Regions from separate parts of the Veillonella sp. CHU732 genome, predicted to be linked through region 2. Evidence: riboswitches for the same ligand, from Rfam matches in the RefSeq annotation. Region 2 holds a riboswitch; each other region holds the start of a gene.
The links. Region 2 has a riboswitch for thiamine pyrophosphate ahead of thiD (bifunctional hydroxymethylpyrimidine kinase/phosphomethylpyrimidine kinase). Riboswitches for the same ligand answer to the same signal wherever they lie in the genome.
Positions count from the first base shown of each region.

Region 1: linked by a shared signal. The riboswitch ahead of thiC (phosphomethylpyrimidine synthase ThiC) and the one ahead of thiD (bifunctional hydroxymethylpyrimidine kinase/phosphomethylpyrimidine kinase) in region 2 are both predicted to bind thiamine pyrophosphate.
Region 3: linked by a shared signal. The riboswitch ahead of thiS (sulfur carrier protein ThiS) and the one ahead of thiD (bifunctional hydroxymethylpyrimidine kinase/phosphomethylpyrimidine kinase) in region 2 are both predicted to bind thiamine pyrophosphate.

Region 1 covers NZ_RQVC01000001.1:32,845-39,069, forward strand. The annotation lists gene EO121_RS00175 (hypothetical protein) at 1-50, shown strand, start outside; gene EO121_RS00180 (Abi family protein) at 463-1,380, shown strand; TPP riboswitch at 1,515-1,623, shown strand; gene thiC (phosphomethylpyrimidine synthase ThiC) at 1,701-3,005, shown strand; gene EO121_RS00190 (hypothetical protein) at 3,255-3,836, shown strand; gene EO121_RS00195 (hypothetical protein) at 3,881-4,603, shown strand; gene EO121_RS00200 (hypothetical protein) at 4,605-5,270, shown strand; gene rpsB (30S ribosomal protein S2) at 5,426-6,151, shown strand.
Region 2 covers NZ_RQVC01000001.1:160,223-166,447, reverse strand. The annotation lists gene cytX (putative hydroxymethylpyrimidine transporter CytX) at 1-1,136, opposite strand, end outside; TPP riboswitch at 1,279-1,386, opposite strand; TPP riboswitch at 1,567-1,663, shown strand; gene thiD (bifunctional hydroxymethylpyrimidine kinase/phosphomethylpyrimidine kinase) at 1,730-2,536, shown strand; gene thiE (thiamine phosphate synthase) at 2,643-3,314, shown strand; gene glyQ (glycine--tRNA ligase subunit alpha) at 3,667-4,542, shown strand; gene glyS (glycine--tRNA ligase subunit beta) at 4,544-6,225, shown strand, end outside.
Region 3 covers NZ_RQVC01000006.1:70,643-76,867, reverse strand. The annotation lists gene EO121_RS04045 (hypothetical protein) at 1-821, shown strand, start outside; gene EO121_RS04040 (YkvA family protein) at 839-1,183, shown strand; gene EO121_RS04035 (thioesterase family protein) at 1,237-1,647, shown strand; gene murI (glutamate racemase) at 1,651-2,469, shown strand; gene EO121_RS04025 (hypothetical protein) at 2,478-3,017, shown strand; gene EO121_RS04020 (coenzyme F420-0:L-glutamate ligase) at 3,028-3,684, shown strand; TPP riboswitch at 3,735-3,834, shown strand; gene thiS (sulfur carrier protein ThiS) at 4,109-4,300, shown strand; gene thiF (sulfur carrier protein ThiS adenylyltransferase ThiF) at 4,301-4,876, shown strand; gene EO121_RS04005 (thiazole synthase) at 4,908-5,678, shown strand; gene thiH (2-iminoacetate synthase ThiH) at 5,752-6,225, shown strand, end outside.

The DNA.
Region 1 (6,225 bases), 130 kb from region 2:
CTATACTTAGAAGAGCAGAAAGAAGAAATAAAGAAGTACAAGAAAAATAGTCAAAAGCACCGATTCATTGAGGTGCTTTTATTAGGTGGATTAGCCTATAAAATGTTTCGATAACGTATAAAAAATAATTTATAACATTATCAATAAAAACTGTTTTTGGGAACGGTTGCACAACCGTTGCACAACCTTTTTTGCAAGAATAGCTTAATATCAATGGTTGTTGGCAATATGTGCGTTGTGTGTATCATAATGCCATCATGGATGTGGAAGAATAAATAGCATGAAAAAAGCACTCCCTAGATGGGGAGTGCTTTGTATGTCATTCATAAGTGGTTGCGATTAATAAATTTGGAATTGACAACAATAAAAGTAATGCCTTATAATAAGTTTAACGACAAACCCCCCACATCCGTATGGACAGACAAGTTCTGACGTGGGGCTTTTTTTATTATGGAGAGAATTATGGGGACACCTAAATCTTTAAGTTGTAATGAACTATTGCATTTATTTTCTTCTAGAGGTATGAGAATTGATGGAGTAGATAATCATAAGATTCAACATATTAATTATTATAAGCTGAAAGAATTTGCAGAACCATTTGCTACTTATTCGGAAGATGGAATGATTAATTATAATTGTATACATTTTTCGACAGTATTAAAGAGATACTATCAAGATAAAAATCTACGAGTGTCACTAATTCATGCTATTGAAAAAATTGAAATATCAATAAAAACGAACTTAGCTAGAATATTAGGTGAAAGATATGGGGCTTTTGGATATTTAAATTTTGCGCAGTGGGCTAATCGGTCGAAGGCCACTAGATATACTATAGAAAAGAAACAGTATAGAATAAAGGAAGAGTTACAAAACTCTTTGAAACGTTCGGATTATATATCCTCTCAATCTAAGGATAATTTTGATGTAGATAATTTTCCAAGCATCTGGCTTGCAATAGATTTATTGACATTTGACTCTGTTTTAAAAATGATAGAAATTTTAAGTGAAAAAAATCTAACGCAATTAGCGAGTACATATAATTGCTCAAATTTGGAATTAGTTTCGTGGCTAAAATGTTTACATTTCATCCGTAATATATGTGCACATAACTCCAATTTAATAGATATAAAGTTAAAGACGAAACCTAAAATACGAAGTGTATGGAAAGAACAACTCTTTTACGATGAAAAAGGTGGACAAGAAAAGCCAACTAATGGAGCCTCCATTGTAATTCTTATTGTTATGGAATTGGTGAAAATGATAAATTCAAAGTATAATTGGAGCCGCATTCAAAACGTTATTAGTAGCATATGCAGTAATGATGAAGAAGCACAGCTGTTTGGGTTTAAAAATAAAAAAAGTGTAGATTTATTAAGTTAGATAACTTTTTAAAGAGGATAAACATAAAATAGCTAAGTATTAATTAAGATGGTTTATACTGCTTTGGAAATTAAACACAATGATTCTCTATAAAATTCCATCATTTCATGCTATACTATAAGCAAGTAAATATTTTAGATTTGCAAGGGAGCCTATGTAATAGGCTGAGAAAGGACTATGAAGTACCTGACCTTTTGACCTGATCGGGATTATGCCCGCGTAGGAAGCACGCTGACATATGTGGGTATCGATGTAATGTTGATACCTTTTTGTGTATAGAGCACCCCAAATAGGCTCCTTTGTAATGAAAGGAGCTTTTTATGTTTTACACACAAATGCAAGCAGCCCAAAAAGGCATTGTTACCGACGCGATGAAAGTGGTAGCAGAAAAAGAAAACATGGATGTTGAAGTATTACGAGAGTTAGTGGCAAAAGGACATGTAACAATTCCTTGCAACAAGCATCATACATCTTTACAACCAGAAGGAATCGGGCAGAAGTTGCGCACAAAAATTAATGTGAACTTAGGAACATCTAAAGATTGTACAGACTACGAAGAAGAAATGAAAAAAGTTCATCATGCAGTGGCATTAGGTGCTGAATCTATTATGGACTTGTCTACACATGGTGATACAAAGGTGTTCCGCCGTTTGTTGACAAAAGAATGCCCTGTTATGATTGGCACCGTGCCAATCTATGATAGCGTTATTCATCATCAGAAGGATTTAGGTGAATTGACTGCAGAAGACTTTATTTCTACGATCCGTCTCCATGCAGAAGATGGGGTAGACTTTGTCACATTACATTGTGGGATTACGCAACATACGGTGGAGCAAATTAAACGACATAAACGTAAATTAAATATCGTGAGCCGTGGCGGTAGTTTAGTTTTCGCTTGGATGTCCATGACTGGTCAAGAAAATCCTTTCTATGAATACTATGATGAAATTCTAGACATTTGTGCAGAATATGACATGACCATTTCCCTTGGCGATGCTTGCCGTCCTGGTTGCTTGGCGGATGCCACAGATATCTGCCAAATTGAAGAACTTGTTCGACTTGGGGAGTTAACAAAACGAGCTCGTGAACGTGGTGTACAAGTATTGGTAGAAGGTCCTGGTCATGTGCCATTGAATCAAGTACAAGCCAACATGGAAGTGCAACAAACGATCTGCGATGGGGCCCCGTTCTATGTATTAGGACCATTGGTAACAGACATTGCACCAGGTTATGACCATATTACAGCGGCCATCGGTGGTGCCGTGGCAGCCATGCATGGGGCAGCATTCCTTTGCTATGTAACACCAGCGGAACACTTAGCCTTACCTGACGAAAACGATGTGAAAGAAGGCATTATGGCTTTCAAAATTGCTGCGCATGCCGCAGACATTGCAAAAGGGATTCCGAATGCACGAGATCGCGATGACCGCATGGCAGAGGCGCGCCAAAAACTCGATTGGGAAGCACAATATGCAGTAGCACTAGACCCTGAAAAAGCACGTCGCATCCGTGAAAGTCGTGCCCCAGAAGAAGGACACAAAGAAGCTTGTAGTATGTGCGGAAAATTCTGCGCCGTACGGAGCATCAACAAAGCCTTAGAGGGAGAGAAAATCGATATATTATAAAAGAGAAACAAAGCAACCAACTCAGTATAGGAGTTGGTTGTTTTTGTTGCATAAATGGCAACACAAGTTAGATGCATAAAAATATTTCCTACATATATTATCACAATGTATTTCGTATACTTCTGATTTTAGGTAAGAAATATCAAAAATATGTCCTAAATATCATGTAAAATAGTTGATTACTAGAGATATTATGATGTATGATAGTAATAACATATATGTATTTTTGTTATTTATATGAGGTGTGCTATGAAAAAAAGAACAGCAGTCGCTCTTGTATTAGCAAGTGTATTTGCAGTGAATGCGGGTACTGCTACAGTAGAAGCTAGTTGGTTAAGTAAAACGTTAAAGAAATTAGATAACGCTTTGGGGGTTCCAGATAGTAATACACAGGTGACACAACAATCGGATGGATATTTGCATTTACCACAAGCCGGAGAGCGGTGGATTCTAGTAGCTGAAAATAAATACTATAAAACATATTTGGATAGAACTAAAGTGCTTGCAAGAGGAGAAGCTCAGGATCGTGTGGTAGAAGGCGTATTTAAACGTGAATTTACTCCTTTAGGATCCCAATGGTTAGGCGGATTTGGGGAAGTAAAACCTGATGTCGTAACTGTAGAATATTATTCAAATAGATATTATGTAAATTCAGTGTCTTGGCATAATGTTGGAATGTATTCTATACCAACCTCCTATTATGATGTTCATGGTAATTTAATTTACAAAGATAGTAGTATAGAAAGTAAATATCGTGGTAACTACATTCCAGACTCTGAAGACGAACACATCAAAGACCGGCTCTTCCATATGTTCGGCTGGGATTATTAATCCATAAAACAGTTTTATACTTATCGTAACAAGGGGGATGTATTGTGAAAAGATGGAAACTATTAGGGATAGCTTGCTCGTTATTTGTGTTGGCGGGTTGTGCGAGTCTGGACTCGAATATTGAAGTGGATAATGATTTTAGTGGTAAATGGGAGTCACAACTACAAATTCCTGAGCCAATGAGTAAAGTGGAATTAGAGTCGGCACTTCAAGATTCTTTACAAAAAGAAGCAAAAGGTTCCGTGCCTGTAGGAAAATTAGATGATAAGGAAACTAAAGAAAAAATTCAAAAAGACCAGCAAGCACTAAAAGAGTTTGCTGATAAGCACATTAAACTAGAAGCTGTAGATCCAACAGGTAAAGAAATTAATGATAAAGATGGTACCGTAAAATCTGGCAATTGGAAGATTACAGCAAAATTTGATGATGACAAGGAATTAACAAAAACATACAGAATCATTTATGGTGCATTAGGTAGCACTCCTGCGGAAAATGTTATTTTCCCATATGGTGATGAAAGTAATGAATACATGTTCTATATGGGTAAATCCTTTGGTACTACAAAAATTACAGTTGATGGGGATATTAAAAAAGAATTTGAAACAGATGGTGTAGTGAAAGACGATACAATCACATTTGTGAAAGATAAAGAAATTCGTTTTGTATTTACAACCGCCTCTCATTTCTTCAGAAATACAATTATTGCGATTATTGTTATAGGTGGTGCAATCGGTGGATTTATTGTATGGAAACGAAGAGGTGTGTAAAATGAACGTAAAACAAGCTTTTGTAAAAGGTTTTGCTTTAGTAGCTATAGTTGCCTCTTTGGCAGGTTGCGGATCAGTATCTTCATTAGGGGGCAGTCCGGATTTATCAGGGACGTGGTATCAATATCAACCGGGTTCAACCGATGGATCTGGCTATAGAAGTGGTACAATATACAAAATAACACTTGAAAAAGTTAGTGACCATACATATAAAATGGTGGAATCTAAGTATTATCAAAAAGGATTTAAAGAAGAGCACAAATTCTTAAATAAAGAAGAATACTTTAAGGATTATGAAGGATATCCTATGTGGGGAATACAAAAAGGTGTTAATAAGGCTGGTGTAGTTCCGCAATATGATGAAATACAAGAATGGGTAGGAAAAGTTGACAAGTTTAAAAAATATGAAGAAATTCTTACTGTAAGAGATGGTTTTGTGTATTCGGCATCGAATGGAGCATCACATAGTATTAAAGAAGATGGTGGAAAGCTAATACTTGTTAGTGATGGTGAAAAGATGCTGTATAAAGGAGATGACTCATTTTTTGAAGAAGCCTTTAAACAAGAGGAAGAGTTAATTAGAAAATCTATAAAAGAAGATAATGAAAAAAATCCTAAGCTTAAATATGAAATTAGAAATATTTCATTTACTAAGAAAGATTTATAGATGCAATTAAGGCATTCCCTCTTGCGTTCACCCCACATTTTATGCTATACTAACCAAGTATGAATACACACGCAACTAGACTATCAGTTCTGTGCGCAATTTCGCGTTTGCTGAGGGATGAGAGTTGCGGAGGTTTTTTAACAGGAGGTGCCAACATGGCAGTAGTATCACTTAAACAATTATTAGAAGCTGGTGTTCACTTTGGACATCAAACAAGAAGATGGAATCCTAAAATGGCTAAATTCATCTTCACTGAACGTAATGGTATTTATATCATTGACCTTCAAAAAACTGTAAAAAAAGTAGAAGAAGCGTATGATTTCTTACGTGAAGTAGCTCAAGAAGGTAAAACAATCCTTTTCGTAGGTACTAAAAAACAAGCTCAAGAAGCTGTTAAAGAAGAAGCTCTTCGTGCTAATATGTACTTCGTTAACGAACGTTGGTTGGGCGGTATGTTGACTAACTTCAAAACTATCGAAGCTCGTATTAAACGTTTAAAACAATTAGAAAAAATGGCTGAAGATGGAACATTCGAAGTTCTTCCTAAAAAAGAAGTAATTCGTCTTCGTCATGAATGGGAAAAATTGGAAAAATATCTTGGCGGTATCAAAGATATGCCAGAAATGCCAGGTGCACTTTTCGTAATCGACCCTAAAAAAGAAAAAATCGCTATCGCAGAAGCTAAAAAATTAGGTATTCCTGTAGTAGCTACTGTGGACACTAACTGTGATCCAGACGAAGTTGATTTCCCTATCCCAGCAAATGATGACGCTATTCGCGCAGTTAAATTATTAGCTGGTAAAATGGCTGACGCTATTTTAGAAGGTCGTCAAGGTGAACAAGACGCTTTCGGTACAGAAACTGCTTCTGAAGAAGCTTAAGAATCTGTAAGATTATTTAACAATATATACAGACATAGTCTTAATTGATAAATAAGTAATAACGATGTAAAATT
Region 2 (6,225 bases):
GCTAATGCTGTTCCTACGATAGTAGATAGGCTAGCCCCTAAGAATGGGTTGCTGTCAAGGAATTGATGGTACATATAAGTACCAGATGCCCAACAAATGATATACAAGCTAGGTCCATGGTCAAGGTGTGGACAATGACGTAATAAGAAATAGTGAGTTAATAAAATAGCAATCATTGGGGCAAATACGGATCCAATCATATATAAGAAAGGGATGATATTATCCATTGGATAGATGGATGCACCGATAGTGCCAATGATCGTAACAATAATACCGATGGTACGACCAGAATATTTAGTCTGCAAGCTTTCAGAGGAAATACCAGCAGATAGGGCATCCATAAAAGTAGTTGTGACAGTAGAGAATACGATGATAATTAATCCACCAAATCCTAAGCCAGCATGAAGTAGAACCTTTGCAATGTTGCTTTCATTTGTATAGAGGGCCGCAGCGAGGCCTAATACATACATGACAGAACTAGTTACGCCGTATACGATGGCACTAGATGCAGTACCTGCCACAGGATTCTTGGATAATCGAGTATAATCACTAATCAATGGTAGCCAAGACAATGGCATAGCAATGGATAATTCCAAGGCCGCTGTGAAAGTCATTTCATTAGTGATGATGCCTTGGCTGTGAATGGAACTTTCTTGTAACAAGCTAATTAGCAAATAGATGCACAGAATACCTAAGCCGTAGCCCATGATGCTGTTGATGTACCCCATATTACGGATACCGATGAATAGCCATACAATGATGAGAGCACCGATAATGATAGTCCACGCAGTGAATGGTAGATCCCACAATTCTGCGGCACCAAGAGCACCGTCATAGATCATAATACCGGTCCAGCCGATGAGTTGTAGAACGTTTAAAATGGAAAATAATTTCATGCCTCCATTGCCAAAGACAGTGGATACAGTTTGCATAGAACTCATGTGTTCACGAGCGCCGATGAGTCCTGCACCAAATAATAACAAACAGCCGATGACGTGACCGATGATGATGGCTAATAGGCCATCGGAAAATCCTAGGGGCGCAAAATAGGTGCCCGTCATAATTTCAGCAATGGAAAGAGCGGCACCGAACCAAATGAGGGACAACCGCGATGATGAAAGTTTTGAATCACTCATGAATACTCCTAACTATGCCAGTAGGAACAAAAAAGACTAATCTGAAACGATTAGCCTGTAGATGATAGATATTCTTAAGAGACCTAGTATTGCAAACAGGAACCATATGGTAATGTGTCCTTATGTGTTTGTATAGGTACTACAAAATATACTAATATATCCCTACGTTGGCATTATCCAAATCAGGTTATGGGTTAGTAGCACATAGCCACTTCTCAGCCCACTTTAGTGAGCACCCCTTACAGATGTATTATACGAATTGAATGATACTACGTCAATAGCAATATATAGGTGAATGTAATGTATTATATGAAATACATAGGATATATGAATGTCTATATTGAGAGGGAATCTCTTCTAGTGAAAGTAGTTTAGCTGTAATTTATTGTATTGCATTGGTTACTATTTCATGTTATAACTAAATTAATATAAGAACCACTAGGGGTGCTTATGCTGAGATTGATGAGTATCAAAACCCTAGACCTGAACCAGATAATGCTGGCGGAGGAAAGTGGATGGCATCGAATACTAGACATTGTACAAGAACCGTCCAAAGGATTGGTTCTTTTTTGTTACTAGTAAAGGAGATACCTATGAAATTACATAGAGCGTTAACAATTGCAGGAACAGATCCAACAGGCGGTGCAGGGGTGATGGCGGACTTGAAAAGCTTTCAAAGTCGTCATGTCTACGGTATGGCGGTGATTACTTCCGTAGTGGCACAAAATACTTGTGGTGTAACCCACATTGCCCATATGGATGTATCTATGATTGAAGCACAGTTACAATCGGTGTATACAGACATAGTACCAGAAGCAGTGAAAACTGGTATGTTAGCCACAGCAGAGATGATGGAACTCATAGGAACATATATAGATCCTAAGGTACCCTATGTGTTAGACCCTGTGATGATTGCCACCAGTGGGGATCGATTGATTTCCGATGAGGCGGTGAAAGCCTTACAAAGTAAATTGATTCCGAAAGCAACATTGATTACTCCGAACCGCAGTGAAGCTGAGGTATTGGCGGATATGAAAATCGATACGGTAGAAGCTTTGCATACAGCAGGGATTCGTATTTTACAAGAATTAGGTCCTCAAGCAGTCATCATCAAAGGTGGTCACATCGGTGAAGAGGCTACAGATTACTTGTTTACAAAAGATACGATGTCCATGCGTCGCTCTTGGACAAGTCCTAAATATGACACAGTACACACCCATGGCACAGGTTGTACATTCTCTGCTGTTATAACAGCAGAACTTGCCAAAGGTAAATCTTTGGAAGATGCCATTACCATTGGTAAAGAATATATTCGTTTAGCAATCTTGCACAATCCAGAGTTGGGTACAGGCAATGGACCAGTGAATCATATGGCCTATGGAGATGAATATTCTGAATAATCTACCCAAGTCTATGAGTATGATACAAGTCATATCGAATAGTTTGAGTGTCGTGGTATACTATAAGTAATCTGTTTTGATTGTTATATAAGAAACGAGGATTATTTTGAAACGCTATGATATAGATACAGTGCGATCCATGATGGGGTTGTACTTCATTTGTGGGACGCCGAATACGAAGGATATTCATAAAACATTGACAGAAGCTTGTAAAGGAGGTATTACATGCTTTCAATTCCGTGAAAAAGGGGAAGGTGCTCTAGTAGGTTCAGATAAAGAACAGTTGGCACGAGAGTTGCAACACATTTGTAAGGAATATGGAGTGCCTTTCATCATCAATGATGATGTAGAATTAGCTGAAAAGATAGGCGCTGATGGTGTTCATGTTGGTCAAGACGATATGGACTTAGAAGAGGTACGCAAACGATTGCCTCATGCCCTTGTGGGGACGTCTATTAACTCTGTAGAAGAGTTAGAGAACACAAGGTTAGACTATGTGGATTACATCGGTGTAGGTCCTATGTATGCAACAAGTACAAAGAAAGATACCAAAACTGTGCGTGGGCCCGAATTAATTTTAGCTTTACGTGCTCATAACCCGACAATTCCTATGGTGGCTATTGGTGGCATTAATCGAGATAACTTTGATGATGTCCTAGCTGAACCAGTGGATGGTATTGCGGTCATCTCAGCCATCACGGAAATGGAAGACATCGAATATGAAACTGCCATGTGGATAGAGAACATGGAATGGTGTAAGATGTTCTTGGAAAAATAGAGCTGTATTATCTGTGGAACACTGGTGTATGAGAAACTTAAGGATTCTCATTGGGTTATCCCTTGACACTAATCCCTTTTATCCATACAATAATATATATACATAAGTGATGAAGCAGAGGAGTATACTCCCTTTAGCGAGTGAGGATGGTGAAAGCTCACAATTGAGTAGAAGGCGCTGTGGAGCATGAGCAGGAACGTTGTACCATACTAGGTATGGACAATTAGTAAAGGCTATTTTTTAAAAGAGGGCATTAGCCAATTAGGGTGGAACCGCGGGTATATCTCGTCCCTGTAGCGATTTTCGTTGCAGGGACTTTTTTATTCCCTGTAAAACATAAGGAGGAATGGAAATGACATTTCAAGAGATGATTTTTACACTCCAAAACTTCTGGGGTGAACAAGGTTGTATTTTACAACAACCATATGACATTGAAAAAGGGGCGGGTACGATGAACCCAGCCACATTCTTACATGCCTTAGGACCTGAACCTTGGTCTGTATGTTATGTAGAACCATCCCGCCGTCCAGCAGACGGACGTTATGGTGACAATCCAAACCGTTTATTCCAACATCATCAATTCCAAGTTATCATCAAACCTTCTCCAGACAATATTCAAGAATTATACTTGCAAAGTTTGGCTGCTCTTGGCATTCATGCAGAAGATCATGATATCCGTTTCGTAGAAGATAACTGGGAGTCTCCAACATTAGGCGCTTGGGGCCTTGGTTGGGAAGTATGGTTAGATGGCATGGAAGTAACGCAATTTACCTATTTCCAACAAGTGGGATCTATCGATGTAAAACCAGTATCTGTAGAAATCACATATGGTTTAGAACGTTTGGCTATGTACATTCAAGGCGTAGAAAATGTGTATGACTTACAATGGAACGAACAATATACATACGGCGATGTATGGCATGCAAACGAAGTAGAACAATCTACGTACAGCTTTGAATTAGCAGATACAGATATGTTATTCAAATTGTTCGATATGTACGAAGCAGAGGCGACACGTGTATGTCAATTGGGCTTTGTGTTGCCGGCTTACGATTATGTGTTGAAATGTTCTCACACATTCAACTTGCTAGATGCACGTGGTGCCATTTCTATTTCTGAAAGAACAGCTTTCATCGGTCGTGTTCGTAACATGGCTCGTATTTGTGCACAAAACTATTTGGCGAAACGAGAAGAACTTGGTTTCCCATTGTTGAAAGGAGATAAATAAGATGGCTAAGGATTTACTCTTTGAAATTGGGGCAGAAGAAATTCCTGCAGGATTTTTGCCAAATATTATTAAACAATTAGGTGAATTAGCAACAGCTGCCTTGGCAGAGCGTCACATTCCACATGGCTCTGTAAAAGTCTATGCCACACCTCGCCGTGTTGCATTACTCATCAATGACGTAGCAGAACGTGGTGAAGATGTTCATGAAACACATAAAGGTCCATCTGTGTCTATTGCTTATGATGCTGACGGCAATGCTACAAAAGCAGCCATCGGTTTTGCTCGTGGTAAAGGATTAGATGTATCTGAATTAAAAGTAGTAGATGGTTACATCTTTGCGGACACAACAACAGCTGGTTTAGATACAAAAGAAGTCTTATCTGACGTATTACCATCCTTGATTACAGGTTTAAGTTTCCCTAAATCCATGCATTGGGACGATTTAGAAGAACGGTTCGTTCGTCCAGTACGTTGGTTGGTGGCATTATTTGGACAAGACGTAGTACCAGTGACATTTGCTAATGTAACTAGCTCTAATGTGAGCCGTGGACATCGTTTCCTTGGTGAGTCTGAATTGACTATTACAGAACCAAAAGACTATGTGGATACATTAACTAAGAACTTTATTATGATCGACCAAGACGTTCGCCGTGAGACGATCCGTAAACAATTAACAGAATTAGCAGTAACTAAAGGGGCTACTGTGGTGTGGGATGAAGATTTATTAGACGAAGTTACATTCTTAGTAGAATATCCTACAGCACTTTGTGGTACTTTTGATGAAAGCTATTTAGCGTTACCATCAGACTGTATTATTACACCAATGAAAGACCATCAACGCTATTTCCCAATGGTGGATGGCAAAGGAACATTACTTCCTATGTTCTTAACTGTTCGCAATGGGGATAGCAAATCTCTAGAAGTGGTAGCAGCTGGTAATGAGCGTGTACTTCGTGCTCGTTTAGACGATGCGAAATTCTTCTTTAATGAAGACCGTAAAACTCCATTAGCTGGTCGTTATGAAGCATTGACAAAAATTGTCTTCCAAGAAGGTTTGGGCAATTTAAAAGATAAAACAGAACGTCTATTAACATTAGGTACTACGTTAGCAAAAGAAGTAGGTTTTGCAGATACAGCTACCTTAGAACGTGCTACACACCTTGCTAAAACAGACTTAACAACAGGTATGGTGAGTGAATTTACTGAATTGCAAGGTATTATGGGTAAAGAATATGCTTTACTAGATGGCGAAACACCAGCTGTAGGGGAAGCAATTTTTGAACAATATTTGCCTCGTTTTGCAGGGGATATCTTGCCAAGTACCGATGCAGGTCGTATTTTGAGTATCGTTGATAAAGTAGATACCATTGTAGCTACGTTCAGCCGTGGTTTAATTCCAACAGGTTCCCAAGATCCATATGCATTGCGCCGTCAAACGATTGGTATCATCAACATCTTGATGGATAGCAAATGGTCTTTATCCATGCGCCCAATTTGGGTAAAAGCAATGGAATTATTAGGTGTGGCTAGTGAAAAACAAGAAGAATTACTAGGTCAATTAGAAAACTTCTTCATCCTTCGCCTGAAAAATATCTTGTTAGAACAAGGTATGCCATATCAAGTGGTAGATATCGTATTGAGCCAAGAGACTGTCACAGTTGCCCTAGCAGAAGGTTTAGGACA
Region 3 (6,225 bases), on a different contig from region 2:
TGCCAGCATGTCCTAACTTTGAAAGTTATCGCCAACGTTTGGTGGAAATTTATGAACATAATAAAGAAACAGTCATCACATTGGCGAATACACCACTTCGGGATAAGCCGTTGGGTAATGAAACTGTAGATTTCTTAGATGATGTGCAGGTGTCTGGTAATGATTATTTAGCAAGTGCCAAAGGCTTTGCAGGTTCTTTTGTTGGATCTGATTTGTTGGCTAATGTAAGTGCTGTAAAAGATTTAGCAGTAGGAGCAGTATCCATCTTGGCAGCTACGGTAAAAGACACATTAGAGAAAAGTGGTAATGAAGAATTATTAGATAATGCTCGTCATGCTGCAAAAGGCGTAGGCTCTTTACTTAAAATTTTAGCTACGGAAGCGTTGTCCTTAACAGGTGCTGTAGCAGGTACATCAGCATCTAAAGCAAGTGTATATACAAAAGCAGCTTATGAAAAAGCAGATACGGTGCGACAAACATTAAATGATTCCTTACAAACTAAAGTAGAACCAGTGGTGGAAAAAGCCACAGCTGTTATGCAAGATGTAAAAGAAGTGGTAGAACCAAAACTACAACAAGTAAAAGAAAAGGTAGAGCCGAAATTACAGCAAGTAAAAGAGGCAGTAGAGCCAACACTACAGCAAGTAGAAGAAAAAGCTTCTGAATTAACAGCCAAAGCGATTGACCAAGCACAAGAAGCTGTACAAGACATTCGTGAAAAAGCAGAAGTTGTGAAGGAAACAGCCGTAGAATTAGCGGAACAAACAAAAGAAAAAGCCGTCGATTTAGCAGAACAAGCAAAAGATAAGTTCAAACAATAATCAGAGAGGTCATCACTATGAATATCTTACAAATCCTTAAGTATGGAAAAACATTTACATCTGATGCCTTTATGTCTACTGTAAATCGTATGGGCCGTAATATTATGTTTGCACGAAAAGCAGTTATGTTATATTATTGTTTACGTGATAATGACACACCAAAATTTGTGAAAGCTGTTATAGCTGGGGCTCTGGGATATTTAATTTTACCTATCGATTTCATTCCAGATAGTATACCAGGTCTTGGCTGGGTAGATGATGTAGCTGTTTTAGCTATTGCTATGAAAGTAGCCAATCGCTATATTAAGGCTTCTCATAAAGAGCAAGCACAAAAATTTGTGCCAATCGGATCAATTGATTAAGTAGTAGAAGGGGCTCCTTGGAGCCTCTTATTGCATAGGAAAGGTAGTATACGATGATTTCTACATCATTGCGCGTCCGCTTTTACGAAACGGACATGATGGAGATTGCCCATCATACGAATCATTTGCGATGGTTTGAAATGGGAAGAATTGAATATTTCCGCCGTTGTGGCATTAGTCTATGGGACATGATGCAAGAGGGCATCGTATTTCCTATCACAAAAGTGAGTTGTGAATATAAGGAAGTAGCACGTTTTGATGATGTATTGCGGGTAGAGTTAACAGTGGCTTCTTTATCGCGGGCTCAATGTACTTTTACATATCGGATTATTCGTGAAAGTGATGGTGCTCTGATATGTACTGGAGAGACACAAAATGTGTTTACCTCTAAGGAAACCGGTAAAATAATTCGTTTGCCAGACGTATTTTTTAAACCTATGAAAGCCGTAGCAGAGGAGGAGTAGGGAATGACGCCCATACAGAAAGAATTACCTATTGGAGTATTCGACTCTGGCATCGGTGGATTGTCTGTATTATCTGTGCTTAACCAAGAATTTCCAGAAGAAGATTTTATTTACGTCGGAGATAGCGCTAACAATCCAGTAGGCAATAGACCCATTGAGGAAATTGAAAGCATTGCAACGAAGATTGCAGAGTTTTTAGTGGCACAGCCAGTGAAACTGATCGTCATCGCTTGTAATACATTTTCTGTAGTAGCCTTGGATAAGCTATCCAAACGATTTGATGTACCTATTGTGGGGATGTCGCAGGGGATTCATGATGCACTACGCATCAAAGTGAAACAGAAACGAAAAGGCCCTTTAGGTATTATGGCTACGGTAGCGACCATCAATAGTCATAAACATATGGATGCGGTACATAGCTTAAAACCCCATGTGAAAGTGGTAGAACAAGGTTGTAAAGACTTGGCAGCCTGCATTGAGGAAGGCCATTTAGATGATGCGGTTTTACGACATTGTGCAAAAGAATATGTACAGCCTTTGGTAGAGGCAAATGTGGAAGTGGCCATTTTAGGTTGCACCCATTATCCTTTAGTAGAACCTGTATTGCGAGAGTTGACGGATAATCGAATTTGCTTTGTAGATCCTGCGTGGGAAACATCCGATGCAGTAGGAGCTATTTTGTACGGAGAAGATTTAGAACAAACAAGTGGTCGAATAGGAACGATACAAGTTTGTGTCACGAGTCATGCAGATCGAGTGACTCCTATCGTACAAGATATTTTCAAAGATACTAGCTTAGAAGCTAAGCTCATTACTCTTTAGGAGGAATTATGTATATTTACACATTAATAGATACCCTAGTGTGGATAGCCTGTATCATTGCTATCATTTATATTGCCTACCGCATATTTGCATGGTGCCAAGGCAATGAAGACATTGTAATCTTGGTGAAACGTCGCACTCCATTTGTGGTAGAAGACATTAGTTTTGATCAAGTAGTGTTATCTACGGATATTCCATTTGTGAACAGAGGCAAACAATATGGAACCATCATGGATATGTTCCCTCGTCATTTATTGCCACAAGAACAATTTGACAATGTGCGAATTCAATCCTGGTTGACCGATGCAAAAGCAGAACGTCATGATGGCTATTGGGAAGCGTTAGTCTATAAACAACGACAAGGCAGTACGATTCGTTTGCGTCTAGTGATGACGGCTAATAGTGGTAACATTCGTAAAGACTTAGTGGGATTCCCAGACATGCCTATCGATATTTACCATCAAGTGGTAGGTCGCGAGGCGTACCGTATTTCAAAAACTAGAATTACTCTAACTGCAGAAGAGTTAGAAGTAGCAATGCGTAAATAGGAGGTACATTATGGCAGAATTAGAACTTTTACCAATCCCTACGCGCATTTTAACGAACAAAGATGATATCGTAGAGGCTATCGTAGAATTTGCAGGTCCTTATATTGGACCAGAAGATATTGTGTGCGTAGCAGAATCCGTCGTGGCTATCACGCAAGGGGAGTTTACACGACCAGAAGATTTAAAAGTATCTTGGCAGGCTAAATTTTTAAATCGCTTTATCCATCCTGATGGATCTATGGCATCTGTGTATGGTATGCAAGCAGCTATGGATAAAGAAGGGGAATGGAAAATGATGTTTGCCTTCCTCTGCGGAGCCGTAGCTAAAGTGTTTAAAAAATCTGGCGTATTCTATCAAATGGCACGGACTGCATCTTTAACAGATGATGTGACAGGCACCATGCCTCCTTTTGATAAATGCATTGTATATGGACCAAAACAACCACATGCAGTAGCGGATGCTATTATGAAAGCCACAGGAGCCTATGGGGCTTGTGTAGCGGACGTGAATGATTTAAAACGAGCAGCTATCTTAGGCCATAGTCGTGGATTGAAACCGCAGCAAATTGCGCAGATTTTAATCGATAATCCATTTGGCAATGATAGCCAAATGACACCTATCGTTGTGATTAAAAATTATGCCTCTGTGTCTGCACGGAGACGATAAAAATTGTTGATACTTAGGCTTGCAAATTGAGCTGTATCAGCGTATACTGAAAGAGAACTTTGGGGAGCCTACTGGCTGAGAGTAAACGAAAGTTTTGACCCATAACCTGATTTGGATAATGCCAACGTAGGATAAGTTTGATTCGTCATACTGAGGACATCCAACAGGATGTCCTTTTTTTGTATCTTTCATGGGATGGTCTATCGTATAGGGGTACAGAATAAAGGTACATCGAAATGGATGCACAAGTGGAACAGAATAGTGAGACGATAGAGTGCTACAGCATGAAGGGGCATACCACCGCGGGTATGGTTTTTCGTGCTGTTTTTTTATACTAGTATGTGGTGAAGGAAGCATGATTAGCAATTGGCATGATACTAGTTTGAAATAGGTATATAGCATACGCTATAGTTAGGAGGATACTATGAAAGTCAACGGAAGTACTTATAATTATGAAGGGCAAACGGTACAGGAAGTACTAGAAGCTTTAGCGTTTCGTATGGATCGCATTGTTGTGGAGTATAATGGCAAAATCCTTTCCAAAGCGGATTGGGAATCCACTCGTGTGAGTCCTGCAGACACAATGGAAGTAGTAACCTTTGTAGGAGGTGGCTAAATGGTATCTTTACAAGATAAAAAAGTTCTGCTTATCGGTGTGGGTGGTGTTGGCTCCCATGTGGCAGTGGCATTGTGCCGTGCTGGAATTGGTCAGTTAGAAATCGTAGACTTCGACGTTGTGGATGAGAGTAATCTAGGCCGTCAATACTATGACGTGAATGATGTAGGAGTTTTAAAAGTAGAGGCTATGAAAGGCCACCTCAATCGGATGAATCCAAACTGTGAAGTCATCGTTCATAATGAATGCCTCACACCAGAAAGATTATCTGAATTAATCGATGGCTATGACATGGTCGTAGAAGCAGTGGACAAGGCTGTCACAAAAGCGTGGATGACAGAAGTTATTTTGACCCATCCAGCAGAGCCTTTATTGGTAGGCTGTTCCGGTATGGCAGGTTGGGGCGATAGTAATGGTATCCGCCGTGAACGAAGACATCATCGTTGGTATTTATGCGGTGATGGTGTGAGCGATATCGATTCTATCGGAAAAATTACTGCCGCTCGTGTCATGGTTTGTGCCGGACATATGGCAAATGCTGTGATTCAACTATTACATGGAGAAGATATTGATTAAGGAGGAACCTATGACACTTTCAGTGAAAGATATGGAAACACAAGATACATGGACCTTAGGGGGACATACATTGCATTCTCGATTTATCTTGGGGTCTGGAAAATTTTCTATCGACTTAATCGAGGCTGTCCTAGAAGAAGCGGGCGCAGAAATGATTACCTTAGCTCTACGTCGTGCGGTAGGTGGAGAAGTGGAAAATATCCTAGATGCTATTCCAAAGGATACCATCTTAATTCCTAACACAAGCGGTGCCAGAGATGCAGAAGAAGCGGTACGCATTGCTAGATTATCACGTGCTACAGGTTGTGGAGATTTTGTAAAAGTAGAAATCATGAAAGATTCAAAATATTTATTGCCACATAATGGGGAGACCATTAAAGCTACAGAAATATTAGCAAGAGAAGGATTCATTGTTATGCCATACATGTATCCAGATTTAGAAGTAGCTCGTGATTTGGTGAATGCTGGAGCCGCTGCGGTGATGCCTTTAGCGGCACCTATTGGATCTAATCGTGGATTGCAGACAAAGGAATTTATCAAAATTTTAGTGAATGAAATTGATTTGCCTATCATCGTAGATGCTGGTATTGGTGCTCCATCCCAAGCAGCAGAAGCTATGGAAATGGGCGTAGCTGCAATCATGGCAAATACAGCCGTAGCCTCGGCAGGTCATATTCGAGGTATGGCGAAAGCCTTTGGTTTAGCCATCCAAGCAGGACGATTGGCATATTTGTCAAAATTAGGGCCAACTCTTGAAACCGGTGGTAGCGCTTCATCTCCGTTGACTGGATTTTTGAGATAATAGGAAAGGAATAGCCATGTCTAGTACCACCAGATACCATATAGACGATCCATGTTGGAAATATCGCCCCCATATGGATCAAATTGAAAGTCCCATTTTAGAAACAGTGTTACAAGAACGTGAACAATATACGTACGATCACTATACAGCAGATGATGTACGCCGTGTGTTGCAAGAAGATACTATTGATTTAGAAGGACTGAAAATTTTATTATCTCCTGCAGCAGAGCCTTTTTTAGAAGACTTGGCGGAGAAAGCGAAAGCCGTAAGAACAAGATACTTTGGTAATTCTGTATATTTGTTTACACCGCTATATATTTCAAATTATTGTGATAACCTATGCGTGTATTGTGGCTTCAACTGTAAAAATCAGATCCATCGGGCGAAGTTAGATGAAGCAGGTATTGAAGAAGAATTAAAAAATATTGCCAAAACAGGATTACAGGATATTTTAATTTTGACTGGGGAAAGTGAACGCCATAGTCCGATTTCTTACATTGGTCGTGCCTGTGAATTAGCAAAGAAATATTTTAAGGTAGTGGGCGTA